DNA from 3 places in the Streptomyces sp. NBC_00316 genome. Region 3 is predicted to be linked to each of the others. Evidence: riboswitches for the same ligand, from Rfam matches in the RefSeq annotation. Region 3 holds a riboswitch; each other region holds the start of a gene.

Region 1 (3,580 bases), 2.8 Mb from region 3:
TCAGCAGCCCGTCCCGGATGGCGTAGAGTTGTGTTCACCGACGCGGGGTGGAGCAGCTCGGTAGCTCGCTGGGCTCATAACCCAGAGGTCGCAGGTTCAAATCCTGTCCCCGCTACTGAAATGTCAGGCCCGGCACGCAGCGAGCGTGCCGGGCCTGACGTGTATGTGTCCTCTCCCCCCATTGGCCGACGAGGAGTCGCCGCGTGAGGCCGCTCCGGCGAACCTGGGAGGTCACAGGGCGCACCGGGCAGGAGAACACAGGTGGGGATGGCGGAGAGGCCGAGCGGTGCGCGGGCCCTGGGCGACGGCTGGGCCTGGCAGTTCGTCCGCACGCTGCCGGTCCTGATGATCGTCGGCGGGCTGCTGTTCGACTACTTCACGCCGCCGGCCTTCACCGCCGTGCCGCTGTTCGTGGCGGCCCCGTTGATCGCCGCCCCGTTCGTCTCGCTGGCCGGCACCGTCCGTACCGGCGCGGCCGCGGTCCTCGCCATCGTCGCGCTGCGGACGGCCAGTGGCACGCTGATGCACGTCGTGCCGGTCATCGAGTTCTTCACCGTGCTCACGGTCTCGATCCTCGCCGTCGTCATCAACGGGGTGGTACGGCACAGCAATGAGCAGCTGGCCTCGGCGCGGTTCATCGCGGAGACCGCCATGCGGGCCGTGCTGCCGGCCCCCATGGACCGGATCGGGGGGCTCCGCGTCGCGGCGCGGTACGAGGCGGCCCAGGCGGACGAGTACGTCGGCGGCGACCTGTTCGCCGTGGCCGAGAGTCCGCACGGGGTGCGGCTCGTGGTCGGGGACGTGCGCGGCAAGGGGCTCCAGGCGGTCGAGGCGGTGGCCGTGATCATCGGTGCGTTCCGGGAGGCCGCCGAGCAGGAGGACTCGCTGGAGTGCGTGGCGCAGCGGCTGGAACGGGCGCTGGCGCGGGAGGGGGCGCGGCAGCGCGGTATCGATCCGGTCGAGGGGTTCGTGACCGCCGTGCTCGCCGAGATCCCGCCCGGCGCGGCCGAGGTGCGGATCGTCAACCGCGGCCACCCCGAGCCCATTCTGATCCACCCCGACGGCACACTGGACGTGCTGGTGCCGTCGGTGCCCGCGCTGCCGCTCGGCATGGACCTGGGGGTGTGGCCGGACCGGGCCGACGTATGGGGTCTGGCCGCCGGTGCGACGCTGCTCGCCTTCACGGACGGGCTCTCCGAGGCCCGAGACCCGCAAGGGGTCTTCTACGATCCGGCGGCCCGGCTGCGCGGCCGGATCTTTCCCGGGCCCGAGGAGCTGCTGTCCGCGCTCTCCGACGACGTGCGGCTGCACACCGGTGGCAAGTCCACCGACGACATGGCGCTGCTCGCTGTCGAGCGCCCCGCGGAGGGGCAGCCGGAGCGGCGGACGACGGTGAAGATCGTGGGACGTGATGCGCGTGCGAGCGAAGGAAATCCGAGCCGGTGAGAAGACTCGGCCGAGCCGGTGAGAGGGCTGTGCGGGCCGATGCCACTGTCCGTGACCGAAGGACGCCGCTCCGCATAACATTTGACGCAACGTCAGAAACCGGGTAATGACTGAGAGGCGATCAACTCGCCCGATTCCGCCCGATTGTGTCCCGTAAAGTCCAGGCCAAGGCCGTCAACGATCAGTGGGAACGGCTTGGAATCGGGCCCGTGTGTCTATTAACGTTCGATAACGCAGCGCGGTTGTCCCAGCCGTCGTCAGTGGCGGCACCGTGCGCGAGCGCCGAATTCCGCAAGGGAACCGGGGAACCACCTACATGGGGTGAATCGGACACCTGTGTCTCGTGAGAGGCAGAGGGATCCGTAGGAGACCTTCCTGCTCCGAACCCGTCAGCTAACCCGGTAGGCGAGAAGGAAGGAAAGGAGTGCGCCCCCGTGGCGTCCAACAAGCCTGCCCCCGAAGCCCCCTCCCGGTTCGGCTCCGACTTCGCGAGCGAGTACGGAAACGACCGGAGAACCGAATTCGGCGCCGAGTTCACCACTGACCTCGCGGCCGACGGCTTCGGTGAGAGTGACCGGTCCTGGGAGGAATGGAATCCCACCGAGGAGTCCGTCCGCCCCGTGCGCGGCAGGCATCGCGTCGCCAAGCAGCGCAACGGACTCGCCCGCAGCTCCACGGTGCTCGGAGTCGGCGTCATCGCGGCCGTCGGCGCGGGTGGCATGGCCACCGCGCAGAGCAAGCCGCCGGTCTCCATCTCCCTTCCCGACTCCCTCGCGGACAACCTCCCCGATGCCAAGTCCCTTCCCGGCGTAGGCAGTCTGTTCGCCGACGACTCCGTCGACCAGGCGAAGGCCGCAGACTCCGCGGCCCCGCTCACCAGCGCCGGCATCACCACCGCCGAGGCCGAGCAGGGCGCCACCGACGCCGGCGAGGCACTGCGCGCCCGCATCCTCCAGCAGGCCGAGCAGCAGCAGAACGCCGCCGACGCGGAGGCCAAGGCCGCCGAGGAGAAGGCCGCTGCCGAGAAGGCCGCCGCCGAGGCCAAGGCGAAGCAGGACGCCGCGGAGGCCAAGGCCGCCGCCGAGAAGAAGAAGGCGGAGGAAGCCGCGAAGGCGAAGGCCGAGGCCGAACGGATCGCCAAGCTCGCCGCCTCCTACACCATCCCCACCTCCTCGTACACGATCACCTCGACCTTCGGTGAAGCCGGTTCGATGTGGTCCTCCGGCTACCACACCGGCCTCGATTTCGCGGCGCCCACCGGCACCCCGATCAAGGCCGTCCACACCGGCACCATCAAGTCGGCGGGCTGGTCCGGCTCGTACGGCTACCGCACGGTCCTGGAGCTGGAGGACGGTACGGAGCTGTGGTTCTGCCACCAGTCGTCGATCGACGTCACCGTCGGCCAGAAGGTCACCACCGGTGACACCATCGGCCGCGTCGGCGCCACCGGCAATGTCACCGGGCCCCACCTCCACCTGGAGGTCCACACCCCGGCCGGGACCGGCATCGACCCGATGACCTGGCTGCGCGACAAGGGCCTCACCGTCTGAGCCCGCGCCGGTTCCCCGGCACCCGAACCCCGGCAGTCCTGACGCTCACCCCCCGACGTCAGGGCTGCCGGTCCGGTTTTCGCGGGTCCCGGCGCCTCGCCCTCGCGGGCGGGATGCCGGCTGTGTACATGCCCTCTGCATGGAATAGCGGGCGCGGTGGAATTCGTTGATCCACTATGACTTCTTTCCGTAAGCTCGGCTCTTCCGACCTTCAGGTCTTCCCGCTCGCCCTCGGTGGCAACGTCTTCGGCTGGACCGCCGACGAGGCGCAGTCGTTCGCCGTGCTCGACGCCTACGCCGCGGCGGGCGGCAACTTCATCGACACCGCCGACGCGTACTCCGCCTGGGTCCCGGGCAACGAGGGCGGCGAGTCGGAGACGATCATCGGCAAGTGGCTCGCCGCCCGCGGCAACCGCTCCGACGTCGTCGTCGCCACCAAGGTGGGCTCCCACCCCGCATACAAGGGACTCTCCGCCACGACCATCAAGGCCGCGGCCGAGGAATCGCTGCGCCGGCTCGGCACCGACCACATCGACCTCTACTACACGCACTTCGACGACGAGACCGTCCCGGTCGAGGAGATC
Region 2 (3,580 bases), 3.8 Mb from region 3:
AGTGGTGATATGGCCCCGGCTAGGCTGCGGCCCCATGGACGTACTCATCAATGTCTTCGTCGCGCTGCACATCATCGGTATCGCCTCCCTGCTGGGCGGCTTCCTGACCCAGATGAAGGCGATGGGTGCCGGCACGGCGCGCTTCGTCCCGGCGATGCTGCACGGTGCGCTGACCATGCTGGTCACCGGTGTCGTGCTGGTCGGGCTCAACCAGGCGGACGACCACCCGGTCAACAACATCAAGATCGGCGTGAAGCTCGCGGTCCTGGTCGTGATCCTCGCGCTGGTCTACGTCAAGCGGGACGAGGAGAAGGTCGAGAAGGGCGTCTTCGCGGCGGTCGGCGGGCTGACGGTCGCCAACATCTTCATTGCGACGCTCTGGACCTGAGCCGGTCCTCCCGGCCGACGGACGAGCCCCTGCGGATCCTTCCGAAGGGGCTCGTCGCATGAAGCGCATGGATCCGCGCTGCGGGGAGCGTGCTAGGCGGGCCGCACGCTGCCGTAGATCGGCATGTAGTAGATCGACTCCTCGCGGACGTTCGCCCCCGGCTTCGGGGCGTGGACCATCATGCCGTCCCCCTCGTAGATGCCGACGTGGCTGATGTCGTCGTAGAAGAAGACGAGGTCGCCCGGCTGCAGATCCGCCGTCGCGATCCGGGTGCCGATCTCGACCTGGTCCCAGGTGGTGCGCGGTATGTCGACGCCCGCGGCCTTCCAGGCGGCCTGGGTCAGTCCCGAGCAGTCGTACGAGGAGGGGCCGGTGGCACCCCAGACGTACGGCTTGCCCATCTGGGAGCGGGCGAAGGCGAGGGCCTTCTCCCCCTTCGTCGTCGTCGTGGTGGTGCTGCTGCCCGAACCGGTCCCGGTGCTCGTCCCCGTGCCGCTGCCGGATGCGGCCTGCTGCGCCGCCTCGTCCGCCTTGCGCTTCGCCTCGGCCTGCTGACGGGCGAGTTCCTCCGCCTTGCGCTTGGCCTCCGCCTCCTTCTTGCGCTCCAGCGCCGCGAGCCGCGCCTTCTCCTCGGCCGTCAGCTTCGACAGCATCGCGCGCGCCTCGCCCAGCTTCTTCTGGACGTTCTCCTTGCTGGTCCGCAAGGTGTCCTGCGACTCGGTGAGCGCCTCCAGGCTCGTCACCGCCTCCGCCCGCTTCTTCGACGCCGCGGCCTGCTGCGTACGGAAGTCCGTGACGGCCTTCTGCTGCCGGCCCGCCATCCGGTCCATCAGCTGGTTCTGGTCGAAGTACGACTGCGGGTCGTCGGCCAGGAAGAAGGTGGCGGTCGGCGCGATGGAGCCGGTGCGGTACTGCGCAGCCGCGTAGTTGCCGAGTTCCCTGCGGGCTTCGTTCAGCTTGTCGGCACGCCTGGCCACATCGTCCAGCAGGGCGTCGACCTTGCCCCGCTGTGCGGTGGAGGCCTCCTTCGCCTGGTTGTACTTCTGGGTCGCGGTGCCCGCCTGCCGGTAGAGGTCGTCGACCTTCTTCTGCACATCCTCGATGCTGGGCTTCGGCGAGGCCGGGGCGGCCGTGGCGCTCTGTGTGGACAGCAGGGTCACACCTGCCAGAGCGGCCGTCGTGAGTCCGACAGCGGGGGTGGTGCTGCGCACCCGGGTGCGCGGTTTGCGGTGCGACGCCAAGGCAGGCATCTCCTTCCGTGGACCGCCTACCGGGTTAGCTGTCGGGTTCGGGCGGAACGGAAGGCTGCCCTACGGTCCGAGTGGGGACATGGACCGATTCACCCCGGTTGTGCGTATGGGTCCCCGGTTCCGAACTCCCGTGAAGGCAGCCCGGATTCGGCGCGGGTGCCCGTTTCGGCGTGGATCGCCTCAAGGGAGGACGGGCCGCCCGTCGGAGCACGCTAGCCAACCCATGGTGCTGCTGTGAAGGTTGATGTTCGATATGCCCGATACATTTTCGTGACCTTGGCGACGGGGCGGCGGTACGGGCCCGGCAGCCCGTCCTTCCCTTACGGGACGTGGCCGGACGATCTCCGTACGTGCTCGCACGTCCGCCCGTGTACGCACCGTGCTTCACCATGCGGCCCGCACGGTGTCGGTGCGGCGGCCTAGACTCGTCAAGCGATGAGCAGCCTCTTTGACGACAGCTTCCTGGCCGGCCTCCAGCACTCGGAGGAAGAGCCCCCGCCGCCCCCCGAGGACTCCGCACCCGAAGCGGTGCCGGAGGACCTCTTCGCGGGCGTATTCGACGCGCCCCCGCCACCCCGGGACGCGTACTACCGGGACGGCGCCCACCGCCCCGTCATCGACGCTGCCGCCCTTCTCGACGGGCTGAACACCGAGCAGCGCGCCGCCGTCGTGCATGCGGGGTCACCGCTGCTCATCGTCGCCGGAGCCGGCTCCGGCAAGACCCGGGTGCTCACCCACCGCATCGCCCATCTGCTGGCCGAGCGCGGGGTGCACCCCGGCCAGATCCTGGCGATCACCTTCACCAACAAGGCCGCGGGCGAGATGAAGGAGCGCGTCGAGCAGCTCGTCGGACCGCGGGCGAACGCGATGTGGGTCATGACGTTCCACAGCGCGTGCGTACGGATCCTGCGCCGCGAGTCGAAGAAGCTCGGCTTCACCTCGTCCTTCTCGATCTACGACGCCGCCGACTCCAAGCGGCTGATGGCCCTGGTCTGCCGCGATCTGGACCTCGACCCGAAGCGCTTCCCGCCGAAGGCGTTCACGGCGAAGGTCTCGAACCTGAAGAACGAGCTGATCGACGAGGAGACCTTCGCCGGTCAGGCCGCGGACGGCTTCGAGAAGACGCTCGCCCAGGCCTACGCGATGTACCAGTCCCGGCTGCGCGAGGCCAACGCACTGGACTTCGACGACATCATCATGACGACGGTCCACCTGCTCCAGGCGTTCCCCGATGTCGCCGAGCACTACCGCCGCCGCTTCCGGCACGTCCTCGTCGACGAGTACCAGGACACCAACCACGCGCAGTACACGCTCGTACGCGAACTGGTGGGCCCGGCCGGACCGGCCGACGCCCCGGCCGAGCTGTGTGTCGTGGGTGACGCGGACCAGTCGATCTACGCCTTCCGCGGCGCGACCATCCGCAACATCCTCCAGTTCGAGGAGGACTACCCGAACGCGACGACGATCCTGCTGGAGCAGAACTACCGCTCCACGCAGACGATCCTCTCCGCGGCCAACGCGGTCATCGAACGCAACGAGAGCCGCCGTCCCAAGAACCTCTGGACGAATGCGGGCGAGGGCGCCAGGATCACCGGCTACGTCGCCGACACCGAGCACGACGAGGCGCAGTTCGTCGCCGACGAGATCGACCGGCTGACCGACGCGGGCGACGCCAAGGCCGGAGACGTCGCCATCTTCTACCGGACGAACGCGCAGTCCCGCGTCTTCGAGGAGATCTTCATCCGCGTCGGCCTGCCCTACAAGGTCGTCGGCGGCGTGCGCTTCTACGAGCGCAAGGAGGTCCGGGACGTCCTGGCCTACCTCCGAGTCCTCGCCAACCCCGAGGACACCGTCCCGCTGCGCCGCATTCTGAACGTGCCGAAGCGCGGCATCGGCGACCGCGCCGAGGCGATGATCGACGCACTGTCGCTGCGCGAGAAGA
Region 3 (3,580 bases):
TCTGTACGTCCTGTACATTTTTCACAGACGCCTGTGCAGGCTGCCCGCAGACACGGACACCGGAGGAGAGGCTCGCCATGTTCCGCCCTGCCGCCCGCCATGTGCTGCCCGAGTTCACCGAGCGCACGACCGACGGGACCCGCACCCTCGACCCGTACTCCAAGCTGCTCGCCGAGCGCATCGTCTTCCTCGGCACCACGGTCGACGACACCGCCGCGAACGACCTGATCGCGCAGTTCATGTACCTGGAACACGCTGCGCCCGACCGTCCCGTCTCCCTCTACATCAACTCCCCCGGCGGCTCGTTCGGCGCCACGACGGCGATCTACGACACGATGGAGTACCTCGCGTGCGAGGTGCAGACCTTCTGCCTCGGCCAGGCCGGAGCCGGTGCGGCCCTGCTGCTTGCCGCGGGCACGCCCGGCCGTCGGCACGCCCTGCCCGGAGCCAGGATGGTCCTCCAGCAACCCGCACTTCCCGAACCGGTGCAGGGCCAGCCGTCCGATCTGGAGATCGAGGCGCGGGAACTGGACCGCATCCGCGGGCTGCTCACCGGTCTGCTGGCCCGCCACACCGGCCACGAGACCGAGCGGATCGCCGCCGACATCGACCGCGATCTCATCCTGGATGCGCCGGGCGCCAAGGCGTACGGCCTGGTGGACCACGTCCTGGAGAACCGTAAGCCGTTCCTCCCGCCGAACAGTGCGAGGTGAACGTCCCATGCAGCCACCGGAGTTCGCGCCGCTGCCCGCACTGACGTGCGCCGAGGGCGAGTTCATCGACTGTTACCTCGAAGTCCTCGACCAGCTGGGCCGGATCAACCCGGCTCACGGCAGCGACACCTATCGCGCGCTGCGCGCGGCGCAGGCCCTCGCCTCGCGGGCGCGCGCCCTGCGGGACGCACTCGCGTTGATGCACGAGCGCGGTGAAGCACAGCTCCACGCTGCCACATTGGCCCGGGCGCTGCGCGTGTTGGACGGGGAACGGCGTGCCGAACGGGTCACCGTGCCCCCTGCCCCGACGAGTTGATCAATTCCCTTCCGCGACACGCCCGGCGTGCCGATCAGAATTCCTCGCTCTTTCGGCGTAGGAGATCCCCCGCGCGGGGGACAGCTCAACTTGCGTTCCCGATGTGGGCGGCAAGCGGAATCTCTTGTTCCGCCGCTGGTACAGGACCGATCAGGGCGACCGGGCGAGACCCCGAAGCGGCTCTGTCCACCCGAACGGGTCATTCGTCATGAGGTTCACACAGCGCCTTTCCACCTCGGAAATCCGGCAGTCGGTGAGTCAAGATCCCTGGGACGACAAGCCCCCGCCACCGCGGCGGGGCGGTCCGGGTGGACGCCGAGTCCTGCCGCCGCCCGGATGCCTGGTCGACAGGAGTGGATCGGCAGGAGTGGAGGACCCGAGCACAACGGGTCGGCCGGGAATCCGGTCGACCCTCGGGGTGAAGCCGCCGCGTGCGGCCGGGCAACTTCGCCAGCCCGAACCCGACAGGTCATCCTTCACAGGCGGCTGACGAAGGGTTGCGCATGAGTGCGCAGGTTCATGTCCCGTCTCTGCTCACCCGGGCCGGTACGGCCACGGTTCTGACGCTCGCCGCCGTCGGCGGCCCCATGATCGCCCCCGGCTCCGTGGCCGAGGCCCAGGCCCAGGCCGTGACTCATTCGGCGAAGGCGCTCAAGATCGCCGCGTCGAAGAGGGGGTCGCCCTACCGGTACGGGGGCACCGGCCCGCACCGCTTCGACTGTTCGGGTCTGACGCAGTACGCGTTCAAGAAGGCGGGCAAGAGGCTCCCGCGCACGGCCCAGCAGCAGTACAACAAGACCCGGCACATCTCGTCCTGGCATCGGCAACGCGGCGACCTGGTCTTTTTCCACTACGGCCGCTTCGTCTACCACGTGGGGATCTACGCCGGCAAAGGCCGGATCTGGCACTCCCCGAAGTCCGGTGCCGTGGTGCGGCTGGAGAAGATCTGGACCAGGAGCGTCTGGTACGGACGGGTCCGCTGATCCCTTGTGCCGCCGGCCCGGCCCTCGTCCGTTCACGACGCGACGCGAGGGCCCGGGCCGGGCGGTCAGGTCTGGACGGGGACGGTCCAGGGAAGCTCGATCCAGACGGTCTTGCCTCCTTCTGCGGTCGGTGTGACCGTGAGCTGTCCTCCGCACTCCTTGGCCAGACAGCGGATGATCACCATGCCGCGCCCGTTGTCCTGCCGCACGGCGGCGGGCAGTCGCTGGGGCCAGCGCGGGTGGCTGTCCGTCACCCCTAGGCGCAGCTGCTCCTCCCGCTCCAGCCGGAGGTCCACCGTGAACGTGGGCGACTGGCCGAAGGTGTGCTGGACGGCGTTGGTGGCGAGCTCCGAGACGATGAGCCGGATGCTGTCGGCCACCTCGCTGTCATCGGCCAGGCCCCAGTCGGTGAGCACGCCGGCCACGTATCTCCGGGCCGAGGAGACCGAAAGCGGCTCGCTCGGCAGAGTGACACGTGCTTCTTGATGGTCTGCCATGGCGAGCCGTCCCTTTCCCACCCGGACCGACCCGCGGTCGGTCCGGGATGCGCTTCGCGCCAGAGTGCCATTGATGCTGCCCTCCGCGACGGGGATCCACCAAGATATGCATATATCTGTCGCTCGATGCGGTGAACTCTGCCTCGGAAGCCCGCACATGGGCGGCACACTGGCCCCTCGGCACGAGGGGGAGGGAGGCCGCCCATGCAGCATGGACCAGCGGTGCGCCGCCGCAAGCTCGGGGAGGAGCTGCGCGGTCTGCGCCATGCCTCCGGACTGACCAGCCGGGACGCGGCGCGGATGCTCGGCTGGCACCAGTCGAAGGTGAGCCGCATCGAGACCGGGGTCAGCAGTGTGAAACCGGCCGATGTGAGCCGGCTGCTGGATGCCTACGGTGTGAACGACCCGCAGTTGCGGACGCTCCTGAAGATGCTCGCAGGCTCTGCGGGCGGTGGCGGCACCGGCTGGTGGCATGCCTACAGGGGTCTCATCCCGCCCCAGTACCGGGACTTCATCAGTCTGGAGTCCCAGGCCAGGACCGCCCGCACGCTGGAAACCTCCGTGGTGCCGGGGCTGTTGCAGACCGCCGACTATGCACGGGCGGTGACCCGTGCGTCACTGGACGACCTGCCCGCCGGTCAGCTGGACTCGCTGGTGGAGGTACGGCTCGCCCGGCAGGGCGTGCTGCGGACCGATCCGCCGCTGCGGCTGACCGCGGTGCTCGACGAGGCGGTGCTGCGGCGCGAGGTCGGTGGGCGCCGGGTGATGCGGGACCAGCTGCGCCATCTGGCCCGGGTGTCACAACTACCGCATATAAAACTGCAGTTGCTGCCCTTCTCGATGGGTGGGTACGTAGGGCTCACCGGGCCTTTCGTTATCTTCTCTTTTCCGCACACTTCTGATCTGGATGTGGTCGTACTCGACCATTTGACGAGTAGCCTCTATCTGGAGCGGAAAGAAGACCTTGAGGCGTACAGCTCGGCCTTCGCCACGATGCAGGCACACGCGCTGTCGCCGGAGCACTCGTTGGACCTGATCGCCGCAATCGACCGCGACGGTTAGGAACCTCAG

What was found. A riboswitch is a leader RNA that binds a small molecule or an ion and turns the genes downstream of it on or off. The one in region 3 is predicted to bind cyclic di-AMP.
Region 1: it holds a riboswitch for cyclic di-AMP, as region 3 does, so the genes downstream of both, OG878_RS21245 (M23 family metallopeptidase) here and OG878_RS33625 (C40 family peptidase) in region 3, are expected to answer to the same signal.
Region 2: it holds a riboswitch for cyclic di-AMP, as region 3 does, so the genes downstream of both, OG878_RS16450 (C40 family peptidase) here and OG878_RS33625 (C40 family peptidase) in region 3, are expected to answer to the same signal.

The regions. Positions count from the first base shown of each region.
Region 1 is NZ_CP108023.1:4,776,155-4,779,734, forward strand. It holds tRNA gene OG878_RS21235 (tRNA-Met) at 42-115, shown strand; gene OG878_RS21240 (PP2C family protein-serine/threonine phosphatase) at 268-1,446, shown strand; cyclic di-AMP (ydaO/yuaA leader) riboswitch at 1,717-1,869, shown strand; gene OG878_RS21245 (M23 family metallopeptidase) at 1,881-2,996, shown strand; gene OG878_RS21250 (aldo/keto reductase) at 3,173-3,580, shown strand, end outside.
Region 2 is NZ_CP108023.1:3,726,846-3,730,425, reverse strand. It holds gene OG878_RS16455 (hypothetical protein) at 35-388, shown strand; gene OG878_RS16450 (C40 family peptidase) at 481-1,638, opposite strand; cyclic di-AMP (ydaO/yuaA leader) riboswitch at 1,637-1,801, opposite strand; gene pcrA (DNA helicase PcrA) at 2,074-3,580, shown strand, end outside.
Region 3 is NZ_CP108023.1:7,537,462-7,541,041, reverse strand. It holds gene OG878_RS33635 (ATP-dependent Clp protease proteolytic subunit) at 78-713, shown strand; gene OG878_RS33630 (hypothetical protein) at 721-1,029, shown strand; cyclic di-AMP (ydaO/yuaA leader) riboswitch at 1,357-1,529, shown strand; gene OG878_RS33625 (C40 family peptidase) at 1,533-2,012, shown strand; gene OG878_RS33620 (ATP-binding protein) at 2,078-2,509, opposite strand; gene OG878_RS33615 (helix-turn-helix domain-containing protein) at 2,714-3,571, shown strand.